2 regions of the Ramlibacter sp. P4_H7 genome follow, and region 2 is predicted to be linked to the other one. Evidence: riboswitches for the same ligand, from Rfam matches in the RefSeq annotation. Region 2 holds a riboswitch; the other holds the start of a gene.
What was found. A riboswitch is a leader RNA that binds a small molecule or an ion and turns the genes downstream of it on or off. The one in region 2 is predicted to bind S-adenosylhomocysteine.
Positions count from the first base shown of each region.

Region 1 (5,398 bases), on a different contig from region 2:
ACACGCCACTGCAGCCGGCCTGCCAGATGGGATGGCTCATGTTCTTCGAGCGGGCGCGCCTGTGCGCCATGCGCGAGCGGCTGCCGGCGTCGGCCACGGAACTGCGCGAGGCGGTCGATGCCGTGGTCGAGGCGCTGCCCGGCGTGTTCGCCGACGGCTACGTGCCGCAGCCGGCGCTGATCCACGGCGACCTGTGGCAGGGCAACTGGGACATGCTGGAGGACGGCAGCCCGGTGATCTTCGATCCTGCGGTGTCCTGCTCCGACCCGCAAGCCGAGATCGCGATGATGGAATTGTTCGGCAGTCCGCCGCGCGGCTTCCAGCAAGCCTATGTGCACGAGGGCGGCAGCTGGCCGTCGCCGCAGCGCATGCAGCTGTACCAGCTCTACCACCTGCTCAACCACGTGGTGCTGTTCGGCGGCAGCTACGCGCAGCAGGCGCTGCGGGTCGCGCGCGCACTGGGCTGACCCCGGCGCGGAGGAGGCCCTCCGGTTTGGGGCATGATCCTCCCATGCAAGGAGCCAGCATGGAGCACCCCGATCCCGAAACCCCGGCCGCAACGGCCGAACCCCGCAACGCCTTCCTGGAAGAGAAGGCCTTCAAGTCCCGAACGGTGCTGCTGTTCGGCGCGATCACAGACCAGTCCGCCAGCGACATCGCGCGGCGCCTGGTGGCCCTGGACGCGGACTCCGCGGCGCCCATCGACATGCTGGTGAGCTCGCCCGGCGGCCACCTCGAATCGGGCGACGCCATCCACGACATCATCCGGTTCATCACCGCGCCGGTGAACATGATCGGCACCGGATGGGTGGGCAGCGCCGCCACGCACCTGTACCTGTCGGTGCCCAAGGAGCGCCGCTTCTGCACGCCCAACACGCGCTTCCTGATCCACCAGCCGTCCGGTGGCGCCGGCGGCCCCGCCAGCGACATCGCGATTCACGCGCAGGAGATCATCAAGGCGCGCGAACGCATCGCCCGCACGATTTCGCGCGAGACCGGCCGGCCCCTGGACGGCGTGCTGGAAGACATCGAGCGCGACCGCTGGCTGTCGGCCGAGGAAGCGATCGAATACGGCCTGGTCGGCCGCATCATCAACCACAAGACCGACCTCAAGAGGTGATTCACTCAAAAAAGTCGCAAGCGACTTTTTTGAGTGCCCGATCAGTGTGAGAAGGCCCGGCAAAGCCGGATCCTCCTCACAAGCGGGACCGCGCTCCACGCTGTTGCACGCGGTCCACGGACGGCGAGCAGGCTGGCCGGTGAGCGGCGCAGCACCCGTAGGCTGGGGTGAGCGCGAAGCCGAACCCCAGCGTCCCGGGCTCAAGCGCGCAGCGCCTCGCACAGCGCCAGCGTCGCCGGGGCCTGGTTCATCGTGTAGAAGTGGATGCCGGGCGCCCCGCCCTGCACCAGGCGCCGGCACAGGTCGGCCACCACGTCTTGCCCGAACGCCTTGATGGACTTCGTGTCGTCGCCGAAGCTTTGCAGGCGCAGGCGGATCCAGCGCGGCACTTCGGCGCCGGACGCATCCGAAAAACGCAGCAGCTGGCTCGAGTTGGTGATCGGCATGACGCCGGGCACCACGGGCACGGTCACGCCCAGCTTGCGTGCCTCGTCCACGAATCGAAAGTACGAGTCGGCGTTGTAGAAATATTGCGTGATCGCCGAGTTCGCGCCCGCGCGCACCTTGTGCACGAAGGCGTCCAGGTCGGACTGCGGCGATTTCGCCTGCGGGTGCACCTCGGGATAGCAGGCCACCTCGATGTGGAAGGCATCGCCCGTCTCCGCGCGGATGAACTCCACCAGCTCGCTCGCGTACTGGAACTCGCCGCCCATGCCGTAGCCGCTGGGCAGGTCGCCGCGCAGCGCCACCAGGCGCTTGACGCCCATGGTGCGCAACTGCGCGAGCTGGTCGCGCACGCGCGCGCGGGTCGCGCCGATGCAGGAGAAATGGCAGGCCGCCTCCACGCCTTCGGCGAGGATCTCGCCCACGGTCGTGAAGGTGCCCGTGTGGGTGGAGCCGCCGGCCCCGTAGGTGACCGAGCAGAACTCGGGCTTCAGTGCATAGAGCTGCTGGCGCGCGGCGCGCAGCTTTTCGCTGCCTTCCGCCGTCTTGGGCGGGAAGAATTCCAGGCTGATGGGAAGCATCAATGGCCTCGGTGTTGTGCGTGGAGGAAGAATTCGCGGTTGCCGTCGCCGCCCGCGATCGGGCTGTCGAACCAGCCGGTGACGGCCAGTCCCAGGGACGCACAGCACTCGCGCAGCCGCTGCTCCACCAGCAGGTACAGCGCGGGGTCGCGCACGACGCCGCCCTTGCCGACCTGCCCCGGCTGCAGCTCGAACTGCGGCTTGGCGAGCATCAGCAGGTGGCCGCCCGCCTTGAGCAGCGGCGCCAGCGCAGGTAGCACCAGCGTGAGCGAGATGAAGGACAGGTCGCCCGTGACCAGGTCGAAGTCGCCGCCGACCTGGGCGCGCGTGAGCTCGCGCGCGTTGAGTTTCTCGATCGCCGTCACGCGCGGGTCGCTGCGCAGCCGCGGATGCAGCTGGCCATGGCCGACGTCCACGCCGGTCACCCGCGCCGCTCCGTGCTGAAGCAGGCAGTCGGTGAAGCCGCCGGTGGACTGGCCCACGTCGAGGCAGTTCCAGCCGGTCACGTCCAGTGCGGTCGCGCGCAGCGCGCCTTCCAGCTTGAGCCCGCCGCGCGAGACATAGCGCGATTCGGCCGTGTCCAGCAGTTCGAGCTGCGCCGCTTCCGGCAGCTCGTCGCCGTTCTTGGCCACGCGCTTCCAGGTGGCGCCGTCGAACCACTGCACGCCGGATGCAATCAGCCGCTGCGCCTGCGAGCGCGAGGCGGCGAGTCCGCGTTCGACGAGGAGCTGGTCGGCGCGCATGGTGTTTCTTCTCCCTCCCCCTCCGGGGGAGGGCCGGGGTGGGGGCACGACGGCCGTAGCGCCCCTCACCCCAGCCCTCTCCCCGGAGGGGAGAGGGAGGAAGACATCAATACCGGTACGTATCGGGCTTGTACGGCCCGTTCTTGTCCACGCCGATGTAGCCGGCTTGCGCGTCGGTCAGCTCGGTGAGCTGCGCTCCCAGCTTGGACAGCTGCAGGCGCGCGACCTTCTCGTCCAGGTGCTTGGGCAGCACGTACACCTGGCCGACCTCGTAGGCCTTGGGCTTGGTGAACAGCTCGATCTGCGCCAGCGTCTGGTTGGCGAACGAGGAGGACATCACGTAGCTGGGGTGGCCGGTGCCGCAGCCCAGGTTCACCAGGCGTCCCTTGGCCAGCAGGATGATGCGCTTGCCGTCCGCGAAGATCACGTGGTCGACCTGCGGCTTGATCTCTTCCCACTGGCACTTCTGCTCGATGGTGGCGACGTCGATCTCGTTGTCGAAGTGGCCGATGTTGCAGACGATCGCCTGGTCCTTCATCTTCGCCATGTGGGCGTAGGTGATGACGTCGCGGTTGCCGGTGGCGGTCACGAAGATGTCGGCCTTGTCGGCGGCGTAGTCCATCGTCACGACGCGGTAGCCTTCCATGGCGGCCTGCAGGGCGTTGATCGGGTCGATCTCGGTCACCCACACCTGCGCCGACAGCGCGCGCAGCGCCTGGGCGGAGCCCTTGCCCACGTCGCCGTAGCCGGCGACCAGGGCGACCTTGCCGGCGACCATCACGTCGGTGGCGCGCTTGATGCCGTCGACCAGCGACTCGCGGCAGCCGTACAGGTTGTCGAACTTGCTCTTGGTCACCGAGTCGTTGACGTTGATGGCGCGGAACTTCAGCAGCCCCTTGTTGGCCATGTCCTGCAGGCGGTGCACGCCGGTGGTGGTCTCCTCGGTCACGCCGATGATCTGGGCGGCCTTGCGGCTGTACCAGGTCGGGTCTTCCGCCAGCTTCTTGCGGATGGCGGCGTGCAGGATGCGCTCTTCCTCGGAGGAGTGCGTGTCGATCAGCGACAGGTCCTTCTCGCAGCGCTGGCCCAGGTGCATCAGCAGCGTGGCGTCACCGCCGTCGTCCAGGATCATGTTGGGGCCTTCGCCCTCGCTGCCCTTGGGCGCGAAGTCGAAGATGCGGTGCGTGTAGTCCCAGTAGTCTTCCAGCGTCTCGCCCTTGACGGCGAACACCGGCGTGCCGCCCGCGGCGATCGCGGCGGCGGCGTGGTCCTGGGTGGAGAAGATGTTGCAGGAGGCCCAGCGCACGGTGGCGCCCAGCGCCTGCAGCGTCTCGATCAGCACGGCGGTCTGGATCGTCATGTGCAGGCTGCCCGTGATGCGGGCGCCCTTGAGCGGCTGGGCCTTGGCGAATTCCGAGCGAATGGCCATCAGGCCGGGCATCTCGGTTTCGGCGATGCGGATTTCCTTGCGGCCCCAGTCGGCGAGCGACAGGTCGGCGATGGCGCAGTCCTTGGTGGGGACGGGCTTGAGAACGGCGTTCATGGTGGCTCCAGAAGCAGAAGTTTCGGATCAACCACTGCCGGTGAAGCGGGCTCACCACACCGGACAGTGGGTGAGCGTCGTTGCGTAGGTTCCGAGCCTCACGCCTGTGCGGCGCTGCAACGCTCCTCGGATAGGGCCGAATTATAGCGGCGGCCCGAAAATTGGAATGACAGGCTTCGGCGAGCCCGGCTTTTGATGGCACCATCCGTGCCTGCCGAGCAAGCCGCTCGGAGGAGTGGCGACCAACCACCGCCAGGGGACGGCATGAATAAAAAAGGCCTCTCGGAAAGCGACATCTGCGACAAGTTCATCCGGCCGGCCATGGAGGCGGCCGGCTGGGACGGCATGGTGCAGATCTATCGCGAATACCCGTTGCGGGCAGGCCGGGTCGTCGTGCGGGGCCGCCAGGCCCGGCGCGACGCATCGACCGTGCTGCGTGCCGACTATGCCCTCTTCTTCAAGTCCAACATTCCCCTGGCCGTGCTCGAAGCCAAGGACAACAACCACGCGGTAGGCGCCGGCATGGCCCAGGCGGTCCAGTACGCGACGCTGCTCGACGTGCCATTCAGCTTCACGAGCAACGGCGACGGCTTCGTCTTTCGCGACGCCACGCTGGCCGACGGCGTCCTGGAACGCAACCTGACGCTGGAGGAATTTCCGTCCCCCACGGAGCTGTGGGCGCGGTACTGCGCCTGGAAGGGCTGGTCGCCCGAGGTCCGCCAGGTCACCGAGTGGGACTACGCACCGAGCAAGACGCCGCGCTACTACCAGCTCAATGCCATCAACCGCACCGTGGAAGCCATCGCAGCCGGACGCAACCGAGCGTTGCTGGTCATGGCGACCGGCACAGGCAAGACCTACACGGCGTTCCAGATCATCTGGCGCCTGTGGAAGAGCGGCGCGAAGAAACGCATCCTGTTCCTGGCCGATCGCAACATCCTGATCGACCAGACCATGGTCAACGACT
Region 1 is NZ_JBFUKP010000001.1:166,351-171,748, forward strand. It holds gene AC1DSA_RS00870 (fructosamine kinase family protein) at 1-467, shown strand, start outside; gene AC1DSA_RS00875 (ATP-dependent Clp protease proteolytic subunit) at 527-1,120, shown strand; gene metF (methylenetetrahydrofolate reductase [NAD(P)H]) at 1,321-2,148, opposite strand; gene AC1DSA_RS00885 (TlyA family RNA methyltransferase) at 2,145-2,888, opposite strand; gene ahcY (adenosylhomocysteinase) at 2,995-4,431, opposite strand; S-adenosyl-L-homocysteine riboswitch at 4,497-4,565, opposite strand; gene hsdR (EcoAI/FtnUII family type I restriction enzme subunit R) at 4,696-5,398, shown strand, end outside.
Region 1: it holds a riboswitch for S-adenosylhomocysteine, as region 2 does, so the genes downstream of both, ahcY (adenosylhomocysteinase) here and metH (methionine synthase) in region 2, are expected to answer to the same signal.

Region 2 (5,398 bases):
ATAGCGCCGCCCGTCCGCGTCAAAATCCCACACTCCCAGCAAATGCCTGTTCTGTACCCACCCCTCCGCGCGGGCCAGCCGCCGCAAGCCGCCGGCGCCCAGGGCCGCGATCAGCCGCGGCTTGCCGCCGGACCAACCCGTTCCGGCGGGTGCTTCGGTGTTGCGCAGCCAGGGCCGCGCGCCGCGGTAGCGGGCGGCGAGCGCCGCCAGCAGTTCCTCGCGGATCCCGGGCAGCTGGTGGATGTGGCGATGGCCGTCCACGTGCGCGGGAGCGCGGCCCATTCCCTGCTCGAAGGCATCGAGCTGTGCCTCGATCTCGCGCCGCACGGCGGCGCGCAGCCGCGGGAGCATCGCCGCGCCCAGCAGCCACTGCGGCAGCGGGCGGCGCACGGCGGGATCCAGCGGGTGCTCGGTGAGGTCCAGGTGCAGGCCCACGTCCACGGCTTCCGGCGACAGCCCGCGCAGGGCGGACAGGCCTTCGGCCCAGGCCGGAGCACCCACCATGGCGCTGATCGCGCTCACGCGGCCGGCGCCTGCCAGCGCAATGGCGGCCACGTTCACGCCGGCGTGCAGGCCGTAGTCGTCGACGCAGACGGCCAGCGGCAGTTCGCGCGGTGTGGGGGGCGTCACCTCAGCGCTCCTCTCGTCGCATGACGGCGCTGCGCCGCATCGCGTTCTTCATCGCAGTGGGCTGCGCGGCGGGGGCCGTGCATTTCGCCACCGTGGTGCTGCTGGTCGAGGGGCTGGCTGCCGCCCCCCTGCTCGCCAACGTGGGCGGCTGGCTGCTGGCGTTCGTCGTGTCCTTCACGGGCCAGTGGCGACTGACCTTCCGCAGCCACGACACGCCGTGGAGCGTGGCACTGCCGCGGTACTTTTTCCTGTCGCTCTCCGGCTTCCTGTTGAACGAGGCCGGATACGCCCTGCTGCTGCACTGGACGGCGCTGCCGTATGACCTTGCGCTCGGCCTGGTGCTGGTGGGTGTGGCCGTCATGACCTATCTGCTGGGGTCGAAGTGGGCCTTCCGCCGCAACCCGGCGCCGTGAAGCCCGGCACGCGCCAGAGCACCAGGTCCCGCTGCACCGCCACGACGGTGGCGGACTGCAGCACGGCATAGCGCTCACCCATGTCGCGGTGACCCACCGCCCACCAGGGCGCCACCTCGCAGGAGACGGCCGGCACGTCGGAACGCAGGCGCAGCAGGCGGCGCGCCTGCTGCGGATCGAACACGCCGGCATCGGCGAGCTCCTTGCGCCAGTTGTCGCGCGTCGTCAGGGTCGCATCGTTCCAGTCCTCCACGACCTCCACCGGGCCCTGCCAGCGGGCGTAGAAGGGCAGGTCGAAGTAGTAGGCATGCAGGAACACCAGCCGCTCGCCCGGCGAAGCGAGCGGCCGCAGCGCCTGGCCCAGTTCGCGCGCGGACTGCCGCGGCAGCAATGCGGCCGCCGTCACGCCGATCATGCAGGCGCTGACGGCAGTGATGGCGCCGGCGCGCCACCAGCGTTGCGCGCGCAGGCTCCCGGCCTGGCCGGCGAAGGCCTGCGCCACCAGCAGCGCCAGCGGTGGCGTCGCCGGCAGGATGTACCCGATCAGCTTGGAGGCGGGCAGGGAGAAGAAGACCAGCACGACACCCAGCCACAGCCATCCCAGTTGCACGAGCGGCCGGGCCTGCGGCTCGAAGGGGCGCCGGGCATGACGGGACAGCAGCCAGGCGGACCAGGGCAGCGCCAGCAAGGCCAGCACCACGCCCAGGAACCAGAACGGCTGCTGGTTGTTGAAGCCGCCCTGGGCGTAGCGCGAGAAATGCTGCACCACGAAGAAGTAGTGGGCGAAGCCGGGAAAGTGCAGCTGCATGGCGACGAACCACGGCGCACCGATGGCCAGGAACAGCAGGATGCCGGGCAGCCACAGCAGGCGCCACAGCACCCGCCACTGCCGGCGCAGCAGCAACCAGCCGACGATGACCAGGGCCGGCAGCACGATGCCGATCAGCCCTTTGGCCAACAGGCCCAGCGCGACGAAGGTGTAGCCCACCGCCAGGCCGCTGTGGGAACGCTGGCCGGCCTCCTCGCTCAGGGCCGCGTGGGCGAAGCCGAGCACCGCCGCCGTGATGCAGCCGGCCACCAGCATGTCGAGGTTGGCGAACTGTCCGCCGAGGTAGAACAGCGGCTGCGTCGCCAGCGCCAGCAGCGACCAGCGCGCGGGCCGCTCGCCCTGCCAGCGGCGCAGGAACAGGTACAAGGCCGTCATGGCCGCGATCGCGCCCAGCAGCGGCGCGGCGCGCGCCGCCCACTCCGACGGCCCCCACAGCGACAGCGAGCCGGCGGTGATCCAGTAGAACAGCGGCGGCTTGTGGAAGTAGGGCAGGCCGTCCAGCCGCGGCACCAGCCAGTCGCCGGAGCCGAGCATGTTCCAGGCCACGCCGACGTAGCGGCCTTCGTCCGGGATCGCCAGCGGTCGGGCCCAGGCCGTGGCGACCAGCCAGGCGATGGCGGCGAGCAGCGGAACCCAGGGGTGCCGTGACAGCGGACGGGTCACGGCGTGGTCCGCTGCGCCAGGCCCTGGCCGCTTTCGCGCTTGACCAGGTAGAGCGGCCGCTCCTTCACCTCTTCGTACACCCGCGCCAGGTACTCGCCGATGACGCCCAGGAAGATCATCTGCGCACCGAAGAAGAACGCGAGCAGCACCACGATGGTGGTCCAGCCGGACACAGGGTGACCGTACAGCATGTAGTCGAGCACGAGGACGCCGCCATAGGCGAACGAGGCCAGCGCCAGCAGCATGCCGAGGGGCGCGACCACCCGCAGCGGCCAGTTGGCGAAGGCGGTCAGCCCGTCGAGGGACAGGCGCAGCAGTCGTCCGACATTGAACTGGCTGCGGCCGTGCGCACGCGGCGCCGGCACGTAGGGCAGCGCCACCGCGTCGAACCCGATCCAGGCGTACAGGCCCTTCATGAAGCGGTTGCGCTCCGGCAGCGACAGCAGCGCGTCGACGGCCCGGCGATCGAGCAGGCGGAAGTCACCGGCGCCCTCCGGCACCTTGACCCGGTCGAAGCGGTTCAGAAGCTGGTAGAACCAGTGCGTGCCGATCCGCTTGAACAGCGATTCGTCGGCCCGGTGGATGCGCTGCGCATACACCACGTCGGCGCCCTGGCGCCAGTTGCTGACCATGTCGGCGATGAGGGCCGGCGGATGCTGGAGGTCGGCGTCCATCATCACCACCACCTGACCTTGGGCTGACTTCAGGCCGGCGGTGAGCGCCGCTTCCTTGCCGAAGTTGCGGGACAGTTCGATGGCGCGGAAGCCGGGCAGTTCGCTCCAGTCGCGCATCACGGCGGCCGTCCGGTCGGAGCTGCCGTCGTCGACGAGGATCACTTCCCACCCATCGGCCAGGCGCGGCAGCAGCTGCACCAGCTGGGGCAGCAGCAGGTCGAGATTGCGCGCCTCGTTGTGGCAGGGAACGATGCACGAGAGGCTGGCAGGGCGTGGCCGGCCGGCGGGTGGTGTCGCGCGCAGCACCTGCTGGAGGGCTGCCGGCAATGGCTCTCGAACGGTCTGCATGGAACACCTCCTGTCAGACGGAGTGTCGACACGGGACCTTAAGCTCGACTTAAGCACCCCCTTACAATGGCACCTGCTCAAGGAGCGCTGCAGCGTGGGAGCCCAGCGTCGGAACGATGTCCCGGCGCGCAGGCTTCCCGTCAGGCTTGAGATGGATCCCAACCGCGCTCACCCGGACCGCCAACGAGGTGAGTGAGATGCAGCCCCAAGAAGTCCCCCCCATGAAGCTCTCCGGCCTGGAGCCCGTCTCCATCGGCCCTGGGTCCCTGTTCGTCAACATCGGCGAACGCACCAACGTCACCGGCTCGAAGGCCTTCGCGCGGATGATCCTGGCCGGCGAGTTCGAGCATGCGCTGGCCGTGGCGCGGCAGCAAGTCGAAAACGGCGCACAAGTGATCGACATCAACATGGACGAGGCCATGCTGGACAGCAAGGCCGCCATGGTGCGCTTCCTGAACCTGATCGCCAGCGAGCCGGACATCGCCCGGGTGCCGATCATGATCGACTCCTCCAAGTGGGAGGTGATCGAGGCCGGCCTGCGCTGCATCCAGGGCAAGGGCATCGTCAACTCGATCTCGATGAAGGAAGGCGAGGCCGAATTCCGGCGCCAGGCCACGCTGGTGCGGCGCTACGGCGCGGCGGCGGTGGTGATGGCCTTCGACGAAAAGGGCCAGGCCGACACCTACCAGCGCAAGACCGAGATCTGCGAACGCGCGTACCGCCTGCTGGTGGACGAAGTGGGCTTCCCGCCGGAAGACATCATCTTCGATCCCAACATCTTCGCGATCGCGACGGGCATCGAGGAGCACAACAACTACGCCGTCGATTTCATCGAGGCGACGAAATGGATCAAGGCGAACCTGCCGGGCGCGAAGGTGTCGGGCGGGGTCTCCAACGTCAGCTTCTCCTTCCGCGGCAACGACCCGGTGCGCGAGGCGATCCACACCGTGTTCCTGTACCACGCGATCCAGGCGGGCATGGACATGGGCATCGTCAACGCCGGCATGGTCGGCGTGTACGACGAGGTCGAGCCGCAGCTGCGCGAGCGCGTGGAGGACGTGGTGCTGAACCGCCGTCCCGACGCGGGCGAGCGCCTGGTGGAGATCGCCGAACAGGCCAAGGGCGCCGCCCGCGACGACGGCAAGAAGAACGAATGGCGCGCGCTGGCCGTGGAACAGCGCCTGTCGCACGCGCTGGTGCACGGCATCACCGACCACATCGTGGCCGACACGGAGGAGATGTACCAGAAGGTGCTTGCGAACAAGGGCCGGCCGCTGCACGTCATCGAAGGCCCGCTCATGGACGGCATGAACATCGTGGGCGACCTGTTCGGCGCCGGCAAGATGTTCCTGCCGCAGGTGGTGAAGTCCGCGCGCGTGATGAAGCAGGCGGTGGCGCATCTCATCCCCTACATCGAGGAAGAGAAGAAGCAGCAGGAAGCGGCCGGCGAGGACGTGCGCGCCAAGGGCAAGATCGTCATCGCGACGGTGAAGGGCGACGTGCACGACATCGGCAAGAACATCGTCACGGTGGTCCTGCAGTGCAACAACTTCGAGGTCGTCAACATGGGCGTGATGGTCCCCTGCCACGAGATCCTGGCGAAGGCCAAGGTCGAGGGCGCGGACATCGTCGGCCTGTCGGGGCTGATCACGCCTTCGCTGGAGGAGATGCAGTACGTCGCCAGCGAGATGCAGAAGGACGCGCACTTCCGAGTCAAGAAGATCCCGCTGCTGATCGGCGGCGCCACCACCAGCCGCGTGCACACGGCCGTCAAGATCGCACCGCACTACGAAGGCCCGGTGGTCTACGTGCCGGATGCGTCGCGCAGCGTGAGCGTCGCG
Region 2 is NZ_JBFUKP010000002.1:358,091-363,488, forward strand. It holds gene AC1DSA_RS04915 (ChbG/HpnK family deacetylase) at 1-630, opposite strand, end outside; gene AC1DSA_RS04920 (GtrA family protein) at 651-1,043, shown strand; gene AC1DSA_RS04925 (ArnT family glycosyltransferase) at 988-2,535, opposite strand; gene AC1DSA_RS04930 (glycosyltransferase family 2 protein) at 2,532-3,557, opposite strand; S-adenosyl-L-homocysteine riboswitch at 3,631-3,734, shown strand; gene metH (methionine synthase) at 3,713-5,398, shown strand, end outside.